DNA from 3 places in the Paenibacillus sp. FSL R7-0345 genome. Region 1 is predicted to be linked to each of the others. Evidence: riboswitches for the same ligand, from Rfam matches in the RefSeq annotation. Region 1 holds a riboswitch; each other region holds the start of a gene.
What was found. A riboswitch is a leader RNA that binds a small molecule or an ion and turns the genes downstream of it on or off. The one in region 1 is predicted to bind cyclic di-GMP.
Positions count from the first base shown of each region.

Region 2: linked by a shared signal. The riboswitch ahead of NST84_RS00945 (EAL domain-containing protein) and the one ahead of NST84_RS01790 (anti-repressor SinI family protein) in region 1 are both predicted to bind cyclic di-GMP.
Region 3: linked by a shared signal. The riboswitch ahead of NST84_RS02930 (transglutaminase-like domain-containing protein) and the one ahead of NST84_RS01790 (anti-repressor SinI family protein) in region 1 are both predicted to bind cyclic di-GMP.

Region 1 covers NZ_CP152002.1:414,394-419,019, forward strand. The annotation lists gene NST84_RS01785 (2-oxoglutarate dehydrogenase E1 component) at 1-1,142, opposite strand, end outside; cyclic di-GMP riboswitch class I at 1,605-1,690, shown strand; gene NST84_RS01790 (anti-repressor SinI family protein) at 1,718-1,870, shown strand; gene NST84_RS01795 (helix-turn-helix domain-containing protein) at 1,964-2,305, opposite strand; gene NST84_RS01800 (TasA family protein) at 2,456-3,064, opposite strand; gene NST84_RS01805 (signal peptidase I) at 3,155-3,742, opposite strand; gene NST84_RS01810 (hypothetical protein) at 3,744-4,626, opposite strand, start outside.
Region 2 covers NZ_CP152002.1:187,317-191,942, reverse strand. The annotation lists gene NST84_RS00945 (EAL domain-containing protein) at 1-1,217, opposite strand, end outside; cyclic di-GMP riboswitch class I at 1,289-1,384, opposite strand; gene NST84_RS00940 (Rpn family recombination-promoting nuclease/putative transposase) at 1,945-2,760, opposite strand; RNA gene ssrA (transfer-messenger RNA) at 2,877-3,241, opposite strand; gene smpB (SsrA-binding protein SmpB) at 3,440-3,919, opposite strand; gene rnr (ribonuclease R) at 4,606-4,626, opposite strand, start outside.
Region 3 covers NZ_CP152002.1:672,730-677,355, reverse strand. The annotation lists rRNA gene NST84_RS02935 (16S ribosomal RNA) at 1-511, opposite strand, end outside; gene NST84_RS02930 (transglutaminase-like domain-containing protein) at 932-1,741, opposite strand; cyclic di-GMP riboswitch class I at 1,755-1,835, opposite strand; cyclic di-GMP riboswitch class I at 1,908-1,988, opposite strand; gene NST84_RS02925 (class D sortase) at 2,111-2,761, opposite strand; gene NST84_RS02920 (GtrA family protein) at 2,814-3,215, opposite strand; gene NST84_RS02915 (glycosyltransferase family 2 protein) at 3,205-4,182, opposite strand; gene NST84_RS02910 (glycosyltransferase family 39 protein) at 4,350-4,626, opposite strand, start outside.

The sequences.
Region 1 (4,626 bases):
TTGCCGATATTGAGTGTTTCCGCAACAATGCCCTCGCCGGGAAAAGCAGCGTCGCCGTGCATCAGCACAGCCATAGCCTTGCTGGTATCCAGCTTCGGCAGGCCCGGTGTGCTCCGGTCCTCCTGCGCAGCCCGGGTAAAGCCCTCGACGACCGGATTAACAAACTCCAGGTGACTCGGGTTGTTGGCCAGTGTAATGCGTGTGCGTACCGTTTCTCCCTGCCGTACAGCGCGGTCAGCACCGAGATGGTATTTGACATCCCCGGTCCAGCCGTAGTTGATGCCCATCGAGCCCTCGGAAGGGAACAGCTCTTTATTCGGAGAATGATGGAACTCTGAGAAAATAATATCATAAGGCTTGCCCAGAATGTGAGCCAGTACATTAAGCCGTCCGCGGTGCGCCATCCCCATGAGAATATGCTCCGCACCGTCATGTGCGGCAGCGCGGACGATTTCATCCAGCATCGGTACCAGGGCATCGTTGCCTTCGAGGCTGAAACGCTTCTGGCCGACAAAGGTTTTGTGCAGGAAGGTCTCGAACTGTTCTACCTGGATCAGCCGTTGCAGCAGCTCTTTGCGCTCATTGTTGTTCAGCGGCGCGGGGGAGCTCAGCGATTCTGCCTGGCTGTTAAGCCAGCGCAGCTCCTTCTCGTCATGCACATGCCCGAACTCATAGGCAGTTGTCTGGGTGTAAGCCTGAAGCATCCGCTGAACAGCGTCCCAGGCGGTTTTGACATCACTCGGTGCATTCTCCCAGATCAGCGAAGCTGGCATAGCCATAAGATCCTCGCGGGTGAGATCATAGGTCCGGAAATCAAGCCATTGGGCCATCGGGTTCTCCCCGCGGTCAAGCGGATCGATATTGGCGGCACGGTGGCCGTGTATACGAATGTTGGCGATCAGCTTGGAGGCTCTTACTGCCTTTTTCAGCCACTCGGCATCTCCGGTTACAGCAGGCAGCGGGGCCTGTTCCGGTAACGGTGCCATCGGGGGAGGGCCGGATGCAGCAAAAAGATCGCGGTAATTAGGTTCCACTGAAGAAGGATCATTGATAAACTGTTCATACTTGTCTTGGATATAGCCCAGATTCGGTCCGTGATAATTGTTCCAAACGGATTCATTATAGGGTCCTTTGGCTGCCATGAATACATCCTCCTAACGGATGAACCCCACATGCGCCAGAAAAAGCACCAGCAGCTGGCAGGGCTGATATGATTGCGGTTTCATTTCTCCTCTATTGTGCTACTTTAACGTCTGCTAATCAATTCATACTTTGTGCTATTCCGTTCGCAAAATGGTATGATTCAGACCATAATTCATCCAGAACCACTATAAATCCCGAACGCTGATTGGTTCTCTGAAAAGTGGGTAAATAAGTCTATGTTTCCTTCTGGGAAAATAGGTTGAATAGCAAGCTATATTTAGGTCATAGCTCACAGTTTTCATATAGTTTAATCAAAATACTACAAAATGAATCGTTTGTTCTGAAAATATTCCTATAAAATATTTCCAACAATCGACACACTTTTTGTGCAGGGTACTATATAATGTTATTGCAGATAGCGTTTTCATACATTTATAAGCCAGATCCTTTCATGTAAAGGGTCCAGTAAAGGGTAAACCTGGACGAAAGACAGGGGCACAAAGTCTCGGATCTAAAGTAGAAATACTATGATGGCCGGACTGCCTGGGGACGCACAATCTTAGGAGGAGATTTCTTGGATAAGTCCAACCAGGGGAATGTCGGAGAATTGCAGACGGGTGATCTGGATCTGGAATGGGTGTACTTAATGATGGCAGCCAGAAAGGCCGGTCTCAAGGTGGAGGAAATCCGCCAGTTTCTGAGTGAAAGAGCTTTGCAGGCGATGTAAGCAGCGGAACATCCGGATGGTACATACAAAAAAAGGCACAGCGAAGGAGGCTGTGTCCTTTTTGTATGTCCGGGAGGGGGAACCTGCAGCAAATTAGTCCTTCTGCTCAAGCCGCCACTTCTGATAGTCCAGAAACTCCTTGAATTCCCGCTTGCTTATGCCTGAAGCCATAGCTTCCTGTACGAGACGGAACCATTCCCCATCAAGTGAAGCTTCCTGCACTTCTGCCGGTTCACCGTACAGCAGAACATGAATGGATACCTGGAGCGCATCAGCCATCTTCTCAATGAATTGGATGGAGGGGTTGGATTGAATATTTCTTTCCACATTGCTAAGGTATGATTTCGCCACGTCAGCCTTATCCGCAAGCTCGGATAAAGACAGACCCTTCTCCAAGCGGAGCTGATGAATGCGACTTCCTAAATGTTCCGGCACAGTTAAACGTCCCTCCGCACTTTTTGTTAACAGTATAGCAAATTTTCGCAAAACGGACAAAAATCACGCAAAAATAAGAAAAGCAGCATATTCTGACCCGCTGGTGCGGAATCAGGATGTGCTGCTTTTTTGGATACAATCTGCTATAGCTTAGTAGTTAACGGCTTTTGTCTGCTTGGCTTCGAAGTTCCAGGTCAGCTCCAGGCTGTCACCTTGGAAATAGTTCTGGTCCTGATTGTTGTCAACAAAGACAAAGCGGACTTCAAAGCTGTCGTCGGTACCGGCTTTGATACCTTCGGCTTCTCCGAACAGGAGGTTGAACAGGCTCTTGTCCTGAAGATCCGGATGGAGGTTTTTCAGTTCATCCAGTGTTTTTTCGTAGACGACAGTCTGCCCGACATTCGGAAGCCCTTTATCAAGATTGGTCAGGAATTGAACTTTGATAAATTTGGCCAGGTCATTATTGCCGTTATTTCCGCCTACATCCACAATTCTGGTGCTTGTATTCAGGAGGATGGAGCCGATATTGAGTGTACCGCTATTTTTCAGCTTGAATTTTTTGGTGATGGAGTCGCCCGGCTTCAGGTTGCTGATTGTAACTCCGACACTAGGATCGGTAGTCAGATCGAGAGTACCAGCTGCGAAAGTCTGCTGATGCTGGGCAGTATCGCTGAAGTAAGCGAACGTACCTCCGCCGATTAAAGACAAACCAAGAGCTGCTGATGCTACGCCAAGACCCAGTGTTTTTTTGATACCCATCATAAATTCCTCCTCGGATTGTATAAAATTTTTGGCCAAAATGTATATTGTATCTTCCGGTTCGTAACCGGAAGCGGACAATCAGACTTGTTACTGCGGTGAATCACTGACAGGGGGGGCAGGAGGAAGTGCGGCGTTCTTTTTTTCGAGTGCCATAAGCGCTTTCCAGGAGCTGTACAAGGCATAAGACAGAAGCAGCAGGCCCGGTACAATCATCAGCAGCACACTGCCGGCTTTGGAGACGGCAAAGTTCATCGCGTATCCGATATAGGGAACGGTGATGCCGGTGTATTCAGCGATGACGTTGGCGGATTGAACAGGTGCTGTATCCGCAGCGTCATTGTTATCCCCTTTTGTCCGGTATATGGCCTCACCGGTGGTACCATTGACAGTGGCCTCTACAATGCGGTGGGTAATCAGAATATTGTCTTCACTCATAAAAGTGATTACATCGCCTGCTTTGAAACGGTTCATATCACCGCCGGGCTTCAGGGCAACGATTGATCCGGTCTGAATATCCGGCTCCATCGAGCCTGAGAGCACTGTTTTAATCTCGTATCCGAAGAAGGCTGGCTCGCCGCCCGAAGCTTTGGACAGGACTACGGCAGCTACGAGTACGATAAATATCATCAGTACAAGGGTAGACAGAAGACTGCTGATTACTTTTTTGAACTTCATATTATTCTCCACCTTTAATATTTTGGGCTTCCGGAGGCTCTGTTGCGGCCGGGTCAGCTGAAGCCGGGTGTTCGGCAGGCGGTGCTTCCGGGCTTAAGGCTTCGGGCTCCGATTTTACCGGAGATGCCGGAGATGCTGTGTCAGGTTCCGAAGCTTCTGGTGTGCTCACCGGCTGCACAGGCTTTATGTCATCTGGAGCACCGGATTCACCGGGAGCATTTGTTGCAGCCGGATGATCATCAGTTGCTGCAGGAGCGTCTTCCTGCTTCGGTTGTTCTTTAGGGACAAGCTTTTCTTCTTCTGCCTTTTTCAGCGCCTCCTGCTCTTCAAGCTTCCGGGTCCGGGTCTGATTAATCATTTCCCGCTGCTGCTCAAGCCGGGCGATTTCGGAGGAGGTGCTGCTGAGTGCGCTGTTCAGTTCGTTATTGAAGCCTTCATATACGGAGGTTAGCTCATTGGAGATTTGGCCGTCCTGCTGAAAGGCAATCAGGAACGGTAAGGACTGCTGCGGCGCTTCGCCTAATGTGCCGGACTGTCCGTAAACTGCATCGGTAACCTGCCGTTGGGTGAAAAAGAGATCGTTATCACGGATCGACTTCAGATAGCGGATGATTCCGTTTAAAGAAGCGTTAAGTGATTCGGAAAGTACGCCGCTGTGAGCGATGCTGTCCTGCAGATCCGTCAGAATCTGGTCATCCTTTATTTCCAGGCAATTCGAATCGAGATTCAGCATGTAGCCTCCAATGACTGCGAGTGCTGATGCAACTGCATTCAGCTCGCGGATCAGCTCATTCCAGGTTTGGATATTATTATTCAGCTGCCCAGTGACCGCTCCTGCCTCACTATGAAGAGCAGATAGACGGCTGCCCAGTGCCTGCTCTGCG
Region 2 (4,626 bases), 230 kb from region 1:
TCCGGGAACCAATAATACAAACCATCAATTATTTCACTTACTTCGCCCCCTTCTGCCCAGTTATACAGGTTCATAACGGCTAGTTCATCACGAGTACTCGCAATAACCTTGTCATGCCTATCTACGATTGTGATATTCATTAGTCTATTATTCGCCAGCTTTTTTAACTCTGTTGTAACATAGTTAAGATTTAGAGCGCCTACGGCCACCCCTGTAAATTCGCCGCTAATCATAATAGGGGAGCCTACAACCACAATGGGCTCGTTAACGCCGCCTCTTCCAAGAAACACATCGGAAACAACGGATTGGTGTTTTTCTTTCATATATTCAAAGTAAGGCCGATCCGAGAAGCTTAAGCCAATCGTTGACTCTCCTTTGTCATTCAGTAATGGAGAGAACAGCTTTGTAACTCCGTTACGATCAGCAATGTATGATGTAATAAAATCGGGATATGACGCCAGTAGATAAGCCACATGGCGCTGCAAGGAATCCATCTTTTCCATCCTATTCTCAGCCGCCGCCATCGATAAAGTATTCACTGCGGCAACATGAACTTTTCCCCACTCTGTGAGATCATCGCAGATGATAGCCGAATCTCGTTCAGTCTCTGACTTTATTTTTTCATTCATGTTGTGATACTGTTCATGGCCGATCATCACCGTCACCAGAAGCAAAGTTATAAAGGTAAGTGTGACAAATATGTTGAAAAGCACATCATGAAGAGAGCTCGACATTTTGCGTTTTTGGAATGACGGCCATTTAATAAGAGGCAGATAAGTAAAGATTAAACTGGAAATTAATACATTTAAAATACCATTTACGGCATCCTTAAGCACAACCAGCAGGGAAGCGGTAAAATTCATATCCAGGGCATAACGATAGAATACCCATATGAGGGGCATCCCTAAAATCATCCAATATAGGCTATCAATAAGAACAATCCTTTTCCCTCTGTAGAAGACGCCGACAAATAAAGTTTCCAGCACAAAAACAAACATAGCGTAAGGATGATTCCAAAGAAACAACGTGTAACCATTTACAATAGCCGATGCCACTAGAGCCCATTTAAGACCATATATCCGCAATATCAAAAAGGTGAATATACTGCCGAAGATAAAATTGACCCCCAGCAATAGGGATAGGTTGAGCATATTACCTAGTAGTCCAAAAACAATCAGAGCTATGATAAATACAATCGACTTATTAGATTTACTCACTGTTCCCCCACCTTATGAATCAGGCCCATTGCAACAAAAAACCTCTCCCGAAAAGGAGAGGTTTCCTTGCCTTCGGTAACTGGCTGGCATAACATATCTGAATTGGAAATGTGATAGCCCCTGTAGTTTTGCGACCCCGTTTTTCAACGAGTGTGCCCTATTATTATTGAGATTATCTGAAAGACAATACATTATTCGACATTAATCTACAAGCTGACACTAATTATAGTTTATACTACTGGGTGTTACAACCATTTTCTGCATTTCTGAATGGCACCGTTCATATCAACTTATAGCAGGTAGGAGTGCTCAGACTGCAACGATCTCTTCATTGGTCAACATCGAAGGGCGGATGATGGGTATGGAAGGCGAAAACACACGCCGAAGGGGGAGCATATTTATTACGGGTTACGTGGAGGCCAAAGCCACCGGTCTCCGTATAGCCTCAGTGAAACTCATTGTATCTGTTAACAGCATGTCCCGGAAACCGCGTCATTATAGGATTTTTAACCGCCACGTATAATCCAAAACAGCCGCAAAAACGAAAAAGACACCTTTAAAGGTGTCTTTCACTTTACTCCATATGGAGCCGAGGGGAGTCGAACCCCTGTCCGAAGATAACGGCACATAAGTTTCTACGAGTGTAGTCACGGATTTGATGTCACCCTAGAAGCTCCCCATCTGAATTGACTTGGCAAAGAAGTATAAGGTGAGGCATAATTAGTAATTACTTTCTCAAAGCATTGATCTCTTGCTCTGTTAATCCAGTCGCCTTAGCAATCGTTGTTATGTCCAGATTCATGGCAAGCATATTTTTAGCCACTTTTTTTATACCTGCTAGTTCTGCACTTCCCAGCATAGAAGCCTCATCATGCAAATACTTCTGTCTGGCCTCATACAATCGTCTAGCCTCTGAATCCTGACTCAAATATTGCAAGGTGTCCATTGCCTTCTCCAATCCTGGCTCATTCATCTTCAGCACCTCCCATTGTGATGTATCGGCACCTTTCAGAAACAACAGCCAATTGATCAATCCGCCTTCAGACGGAACTCTATGTTCATCCAGCTTCGGCAACTCCAAGAAATGAACCTCGATGTCATCAATCAAGGATATCCCTGTTCGGTCTTCCCGCAAATGAAATACGTTATGATATTGTTCATTCTTTAATAACGTATAGTTTAAAATGTTGATCGTTACGCATTTCTTCAACTCTGGATACTTGTCTCCCTCACTCAGTTGACTCGCATACCGTTTGCTCCAATAAAAAAGCGTTCGTTTCTCTATATCATACTTATTGAAAAGCTGCATCTCTATATCAATCAGTTTGCCTTCAGAGGTCTTGGCGTAAACATCTAAGATGGACTGTTTGTCGTGGGGATCGTCTTTATCCGTATAAGGATTCATCAGGATGATCTCGGTCAGCGGCGGCTCGCCAGCTTCTGTGAAAATACGGTTAAGGAACGCCAGCAGCACATCCTTATTGTTCTCGCTGCCAAATATCCGTTTGAACACAAAGTCAACACGTGGGTCCAGTAAATCCATCGGCATCAGCTCCATTCTTTAATATTTATTATAACATTTTTCATTTTGAATGGGCTTCGAGGGAGAATACCTAAAACGAAAAAAGACACCCCTAAAGGTGTCTTTCTAAATACTCCATATGGAGCCGAGGGGAGTCGAACCCCTGTCCGAAGATAACGGCACATAAGTTTCTACGAGTGTAGTCACGGATTTGATGTCACCCTAGAAGCCCCCCGTAACCGGGTCCTCTTCGGGTCAGCCTGATTATCTTCTTCTGCTGACCCCAGGCGGAGACCAGACAGCGTATCCCACTACTTGTTAGCCCCTATCCCTGTCACATGGGCGATGCAGGGTAGAAGCACGCACACAGGTTATTAAGCTGCGAAAGCGTAGTTGTTTTGTTGTTTGCCGTTTAATAGGCTTTAGCGTTGATAAAGCGGACGCGTCCCCACTACTCGCTGCTCATGCTCGAACTACCCCCGTCGAATCCAAGAACGGCCCCTCATTAAAAAGGGCGCTTCGGATCAAGCGGATCTTCTAAGCAAGAGAGATCCAATCTGCAGCCTCAAACCTGAGGACTGCCACGAAGCAAAAATCTTACTTACACAGTATAGCACATTTATCAACACTTTAACACGTGGGTTAAAGGAATTGAAGGAGCAATCTGGAATTCTGTCTTCCGGTAACACCCGTCACCAGTTTATCTGGCAACTTTCTGCTTCTCACGCAGTGCACGCTGGATATCACGCTGAGCATCCTTCTTAGCGGCAGTGTCGCGTTTGTCGTATTGCTTCTTACCTTTACCGAGGCCGATCAGCAGCTTGGCATAACCGTTGCGCACATAGATCTTCAGCGGCACTATCGAGTAGCCGTCCTGCTTGGATAAGCCCAGCAGCTTATGGATCTGCACCTTATGCATCAGCAGCTTGCGCGTACGCGTCGGATCATCGGGATTGGAACGGTTACCCTGCTCAAACGGGCTGATGTGCATGTTGTGGATATGAATCTCACCGTTACGGATGGTAGCGAACGCATCACCAATGTTAGCGCGGCCATTACGCAGCGACTTGATCTCTGTACCGGTCAGCACCATACCCGCTTCAAAAGTGTCCTCAATAAAGTAATCATGGGAAGCTTTTTTGTTCTGGGCGAGCACTTTCCCGTCTGCTTTTTTACCCATGAAAGTCACTCCTTGAATCGTATTCCCCGTCAAAACGGAGTTAAGTGTCAGATCTATATTGTATCAAAATGAATCCGGTGAACGCAAGGAAGTACGTTTCCACTGCCAGTTAGTAACGGACTTAACATCGGTTAGTCATTTTGACAACTGTATGTCAGGGAAGCGGGTGAAATGACATGTCTTAGGATGATACTGTCCCCGTTCCACGGTCATTTCCGTATCATTGTACTCGATAAGAGGACATTTCCCCATAAGGTTATTACCCATAGTGTCAGCGAGATAGATCCTAAGCGCTATAAAGTTGTGTATCCCCCAAAAAAACATATGACAGAGCGATCATTGATCTGTGTAATCGACTGGGATTAACCGCAACATGAATACTAGGGCTCGCTTGAAGCATATAACGGACTCAGGAGGCGTTATTTAGCGATTTTCCTGCAGTTTGTTATTCTAACGGACACAGATGACGTTATTTATGCTGAAACGCTGCAATTTTCACACTTTAGTAACACATAAGGTCACTGGAGTCCGCGACAAGCTGCAGGAGGGTAATAAGCAGCGAATAACGGCATCTGAGTCCGTTAGAATCGTTGTGTTGAACTAGCAGCCCCCAGAGCAACAGCCTGGATGCAAGAAAAGCGCCCCAAGCAGCATATACGCTGCTTGAGGCGCCCCTCAGTCTCAGTCTACTCCTGAGACTTCTTCTT
Region 3 (4,626 bases), 260 kb from region 1:
TAGCCGGGGCTTTCTTCTCAGGTACCGTCACTCCGGTAGCAGTTACTCTACCGGACGTTCTTCCCTGGCAACAGAGCTTTACGATCCGAAAACCTTCATCACTCACGCGGCGTTGCTCCGTCAGGCTTTCGCCCATTGCGGAAGATTCCCTACTGCTGCCTCCCGTAGGAGTCTGGGCCGTGTCTCAGTCCCAGTGTGGCCGTTCACCCTCTCAGGTCGGCTACGCATCGTCGCCTTGGTGAGCCGTTACCCCACCAACTAGCTAATGCGCCGCAGGCCCATCCCTTACCAGCAGATTGCTCCGCCTTTCATTCTCTCCTCATGCGAAAAGAGAAATTATCCGGTATTAGCTACCGTTTCCGGTAGTTATCCCAGACTAAGGGGCAGGTTGCCTACGTGTTACTCACCCGTCCGCCGCTAAGCTTACCCCGAAGGATAAGCTCCGCTCGACTTGCATGTATTAGGCACGCCGCCAGCGTTCGTCCTGAGCCAGGATCAAACTCTCCAATAAGGTTTTTCCGAGTAGTTACCACACCCGAATTACTCCGAGGAAATAACCATCCGAAAACTATCGAAAAGAGCGATTGCTCATTTTGAAACATCTGACGAGAATTTACATTCTCTACTTTGGATCTCACCGAAGTGATTTCCGATACTCACTCGTTGTTCAGTTTTCAAAGATCAAGCTCGTCGTTGACTCCTACGCTCTCGTCGTCAGCAACTCTTATAATATATCACGTTTGTTTCAGAAACGCAAGCTTTTTTTGAAATGTCTTTTTCAGTCAATTTCAGCTAAACCTTGACGCGCTGTAACAACGTTCACTTATAATACCCCACATTACCGACAAAAAGCAACCCCTTAATCAAAAAAAAGACAAACCGCTTAAATAAATAAGCAGTCCGTCTTCTTACCACTATATTTTCTTCGTTCTTAGTAGAATTTAGCAGCGCTATATTTGCTTGCTACTTTAGTAAGGCCAACATCTTTATTGTTCTTAGCCAGACCTGCATCAACAGTAGTATCGATTGTTACCCATTTGCCGTTCAGCAGAACTTCGTTCCAGGCGTGGTATGTCGAAACATAGCTGGTGTTACCCATTACCAATTTAGTAGGGATGCCTTCACTGCGAAGCATAGTGGCGAACAGGGAAGCATAGTCATAGCAAATGCCCTTTTTGGAGAGCAATGTATTGTCGTTATTAGGAATATAGTCCTGCGTTACTGTTGTAGCCAGTGTGTTGTCATATTTAACATTTGCTACGATGTAGTTATAAATCGCTTTTACTTTAGCTTCGTCTGTAGTCAGACCTTGTGTAAGCTGTTTAGCTTTCAGTACGGCTTTATCGGAAGAGGTCCATTTAACGTTCTGTACGGAGCTCAAGTATACAGCGTTAGCATTGCTAAGGTTAAGCTCAACATCTTCGGAAGTTACTACTTTGTATTTGTTGCCGGTTGTGTTCTCAAGAACAGATACTTTATAAGTGCCGTTGCCTTGTTGCAGCGGGAAGGATTCTGTCGACTGGGAAGCATACAGGTTGTAAGTGTAGCTGTTACCGCCCTTGGTGATCATAACTTTGATGCGTTTGTCAGCAGGTACATCATAGGATACTGCAACAACGCCCTGATCGAGCTTGGAAGTATTCAACCAGCTTGAGTCTGCAGTAGCAGCTGAAGCAGTGCTTGTCTGAACGGAAGTGACAACTACGAATAATGTTAACAGCATGAAGTAAAATTTTTTCATGGATAAAACTCCTTTCGGTAGCTGGCTGCCATCCTTACGGGAAGGCCCTCTAGCTTTGCGTCCCTACCTTTCGATAGGTTTGCCGTTATCGTGTGCAGCTTTATCTCTCTCAATCTACCAAAAATGCTAGATTTTGGATCGTATAGCCAACAAAAAAAGCCCTTCATTCGGTAGCTGGCTGCCATCCTTACGGGAAGGCCCTTTAGCTTTGCGTCCCTACCTTTCGATAGGTTTGCCGTTATCGTGCGTGCTTTTATAGTTATATACTACCATATATTCGCCTAGATACAAGACCTAATTTACTAGAATTTCAGCATATTTCAATAAATTTTTTAATATTTCGCGCTGAATCCCTTTTTCTCTTTGATTCTAAGATAGCTTTGCATGAATAATCAGCCGGTGAGTCGGATTAACAAGCGGATCGCAGGTAATTAAAGTGAGGATTTTGTCCTTATCATTGCCGTTCAGCACCGACACGTCCGTCGGTTCTACAATAGAGATATCATAAACTTCGTACTGATACTCCTCTGCGCTTGTCTTAATCTTGATTGTATCTCCAATCTTCACTTCATCCAGCCTGTTAAAAAGCCGGCCGGCCGTTCTGGATCTGTGCGCTGCTATAGCTGCATTCCCCACCTCACCCAGCGGAGCTGTCTCCTTCATATGGGCGGCAGCATGCTTCATATTCGCTTTTGTCGCACCTTCAAGTACAGGCAGCTTCAGATCGATCCGGTCAATCGTGATGATCCCGGTGATTTTGCCGCCAACTGCGATCTCTTCAGCCGGCTCAGCCGCTGGCTGGACCTCTTCCTCCTGTTCCGACTCCTCGGCCAACAGCTGGGTCACCTCAGCATAGGGCTTTTGCAGATCCGGTTCAGCTGCCGGAGTAAGCTCACTGTAGGCTTGTTCTACTTCCTCCAGCAGTTTCGCCTGCTGCTTGTCGTTGTACCATTCATTCGCTTTCGGATACAGCATAATAAGGACGCCCGCCAATATAATTAGATAGGAAAACTTGCGCATGAACATCCCCCTTTACATTTTTGAACAGGTCAGCCCCAATCCCGGTGGTTGCCTAGAACACCCACAACCGGCTTCCGAAAAAGTTGATAAGCACCGTAACAAACGTAACCAGCACCTTGGCTATAAGCACCTGAACCCCGAAGCTGTCAGTCAGAAAATGCATCAGCAGTACTGAAATGCCGAGCACTGCCAGATTGAGGATGATAAACCTCACCAGCTGGAGCCGGTCGGAACCGTCCTTAGCTGCCGCCCGGTCACTGAAGGTCACCTTCTTGTTCCAAAAAAAACTGTTCGCTGTCCCCGCACTATAAGAAATAACCTGCGCCGGAGCATTCATCATCCCCAGCGAGTGCAGTAGTGTAAATACTGCAAAATCGATTAATGTATTAAGCAAACCTACGGCGTTGAATTTTAGGAACTGGATAAAGCCCGCATTCAGCTTTTTACCGCTCATAACGCTTGCCTTCCCGCTTGTCAGGATACTCCTCATCCCCGTACCCTTTGGTCTCCCGTACAATGTACAGCGGCCGGTCCTTGGATTCATCGTAGATCCGCCCGATATATTCACCGATTACCCCCAGCAGCATCAGCACGATGCCATTGAAGAGCAGATTGACGCCCACAATGGAAGTCCACCCGGGAACCGCCCACGTTGTGAACAGCTTTTGGAATAGGATGAAGAACAGATATAAAAAGCTTGAAAAGGCCAGGAAAAAGCCAATGTAGGATGCAATTTTGAGCGGCTTATGTGAAAAGGAGGTGATCCCGTCCAAGGCAAACCGGACCATTTTCTTCAGCGGATATTTCGTTTCACCGGCAAAACGCTCCTCCCGCACATACTCGACCATCGTCTGACGGAAGCCTACCCAGCTTACAAGTCCCCGGACATACCGGTTCTTCTCCTTAAGCCCTCTCAGAACATCACAGACCTTGCGGTCAATCAGCCGGAAATCGCCGGTATCAGTAGGAATCTCAACGCTTGTCATACTGCTCAGCAGACGGTAAAAGAGCTTGGCGGTCACCTTTTTGAACAGTGTCTCCCCGTGGCGCTTAAGCCGCTTGGCATAGACTACTTCATAGCCTTCCTTCCATTTTGCGATCATCTGCAGAATAACCTCAGGCGGGTCCTGAAGATCGGCATCGATAACCACCACCGCCTGCCCTTCAGCATAGTCCATCCCGGCGGTAATTGCGATCTGATGTCCGAAATTGCGCGAGAAGTCAATCAGCTTAACATGCTCGTCACGGCTGCTGATCCCGCGCATAATCTCAGCCGTACGGTCACGGCTGCCATCATTAACGAAGACCAGCTCGTAGGAATCACCGCATTCGTCCATAACCTTTTTCAGACGCTCATACGTATGCTGAATGACCTCCTCCTCATTGTACATCGGGACAACTACACTGTATCTGGCTTTCACCCTGTTTCCTCCTAAAAGTTTTGTAAGCATGGGCTTCCTTGTATTACTTCGTACAAAACTCGCCTCGAAAGCATACGCTTAGTTTTATGGAGCTTTACTTCATTGAACTGCTTCGCAATAAAACTCGCTTCAGAAGCATGTGCTTAGTTTACTTAGCCCGCCGGCCCCTAGAACACCCAGGAAGGGAACCAGCGCAGCACTACATTTACATAATCGGCACTAACCTGCATTCCCGAAAGAACCGGATAGAACATAATGAAGAGTACGGCCGCTGCGGCCACATAAGCATAACGGATTTTGGAAGCTCCGGGGAACTTGCTGTCCAGCAGCTTCATTATATAGACAATCGCCAGGATCATAAACGGCACCATTGCAAAATAGTGATACAGGAACGTCTCGCGCGGAACAAGCATCCAAGGCACATATTGTGAGAAAAAGGCGATC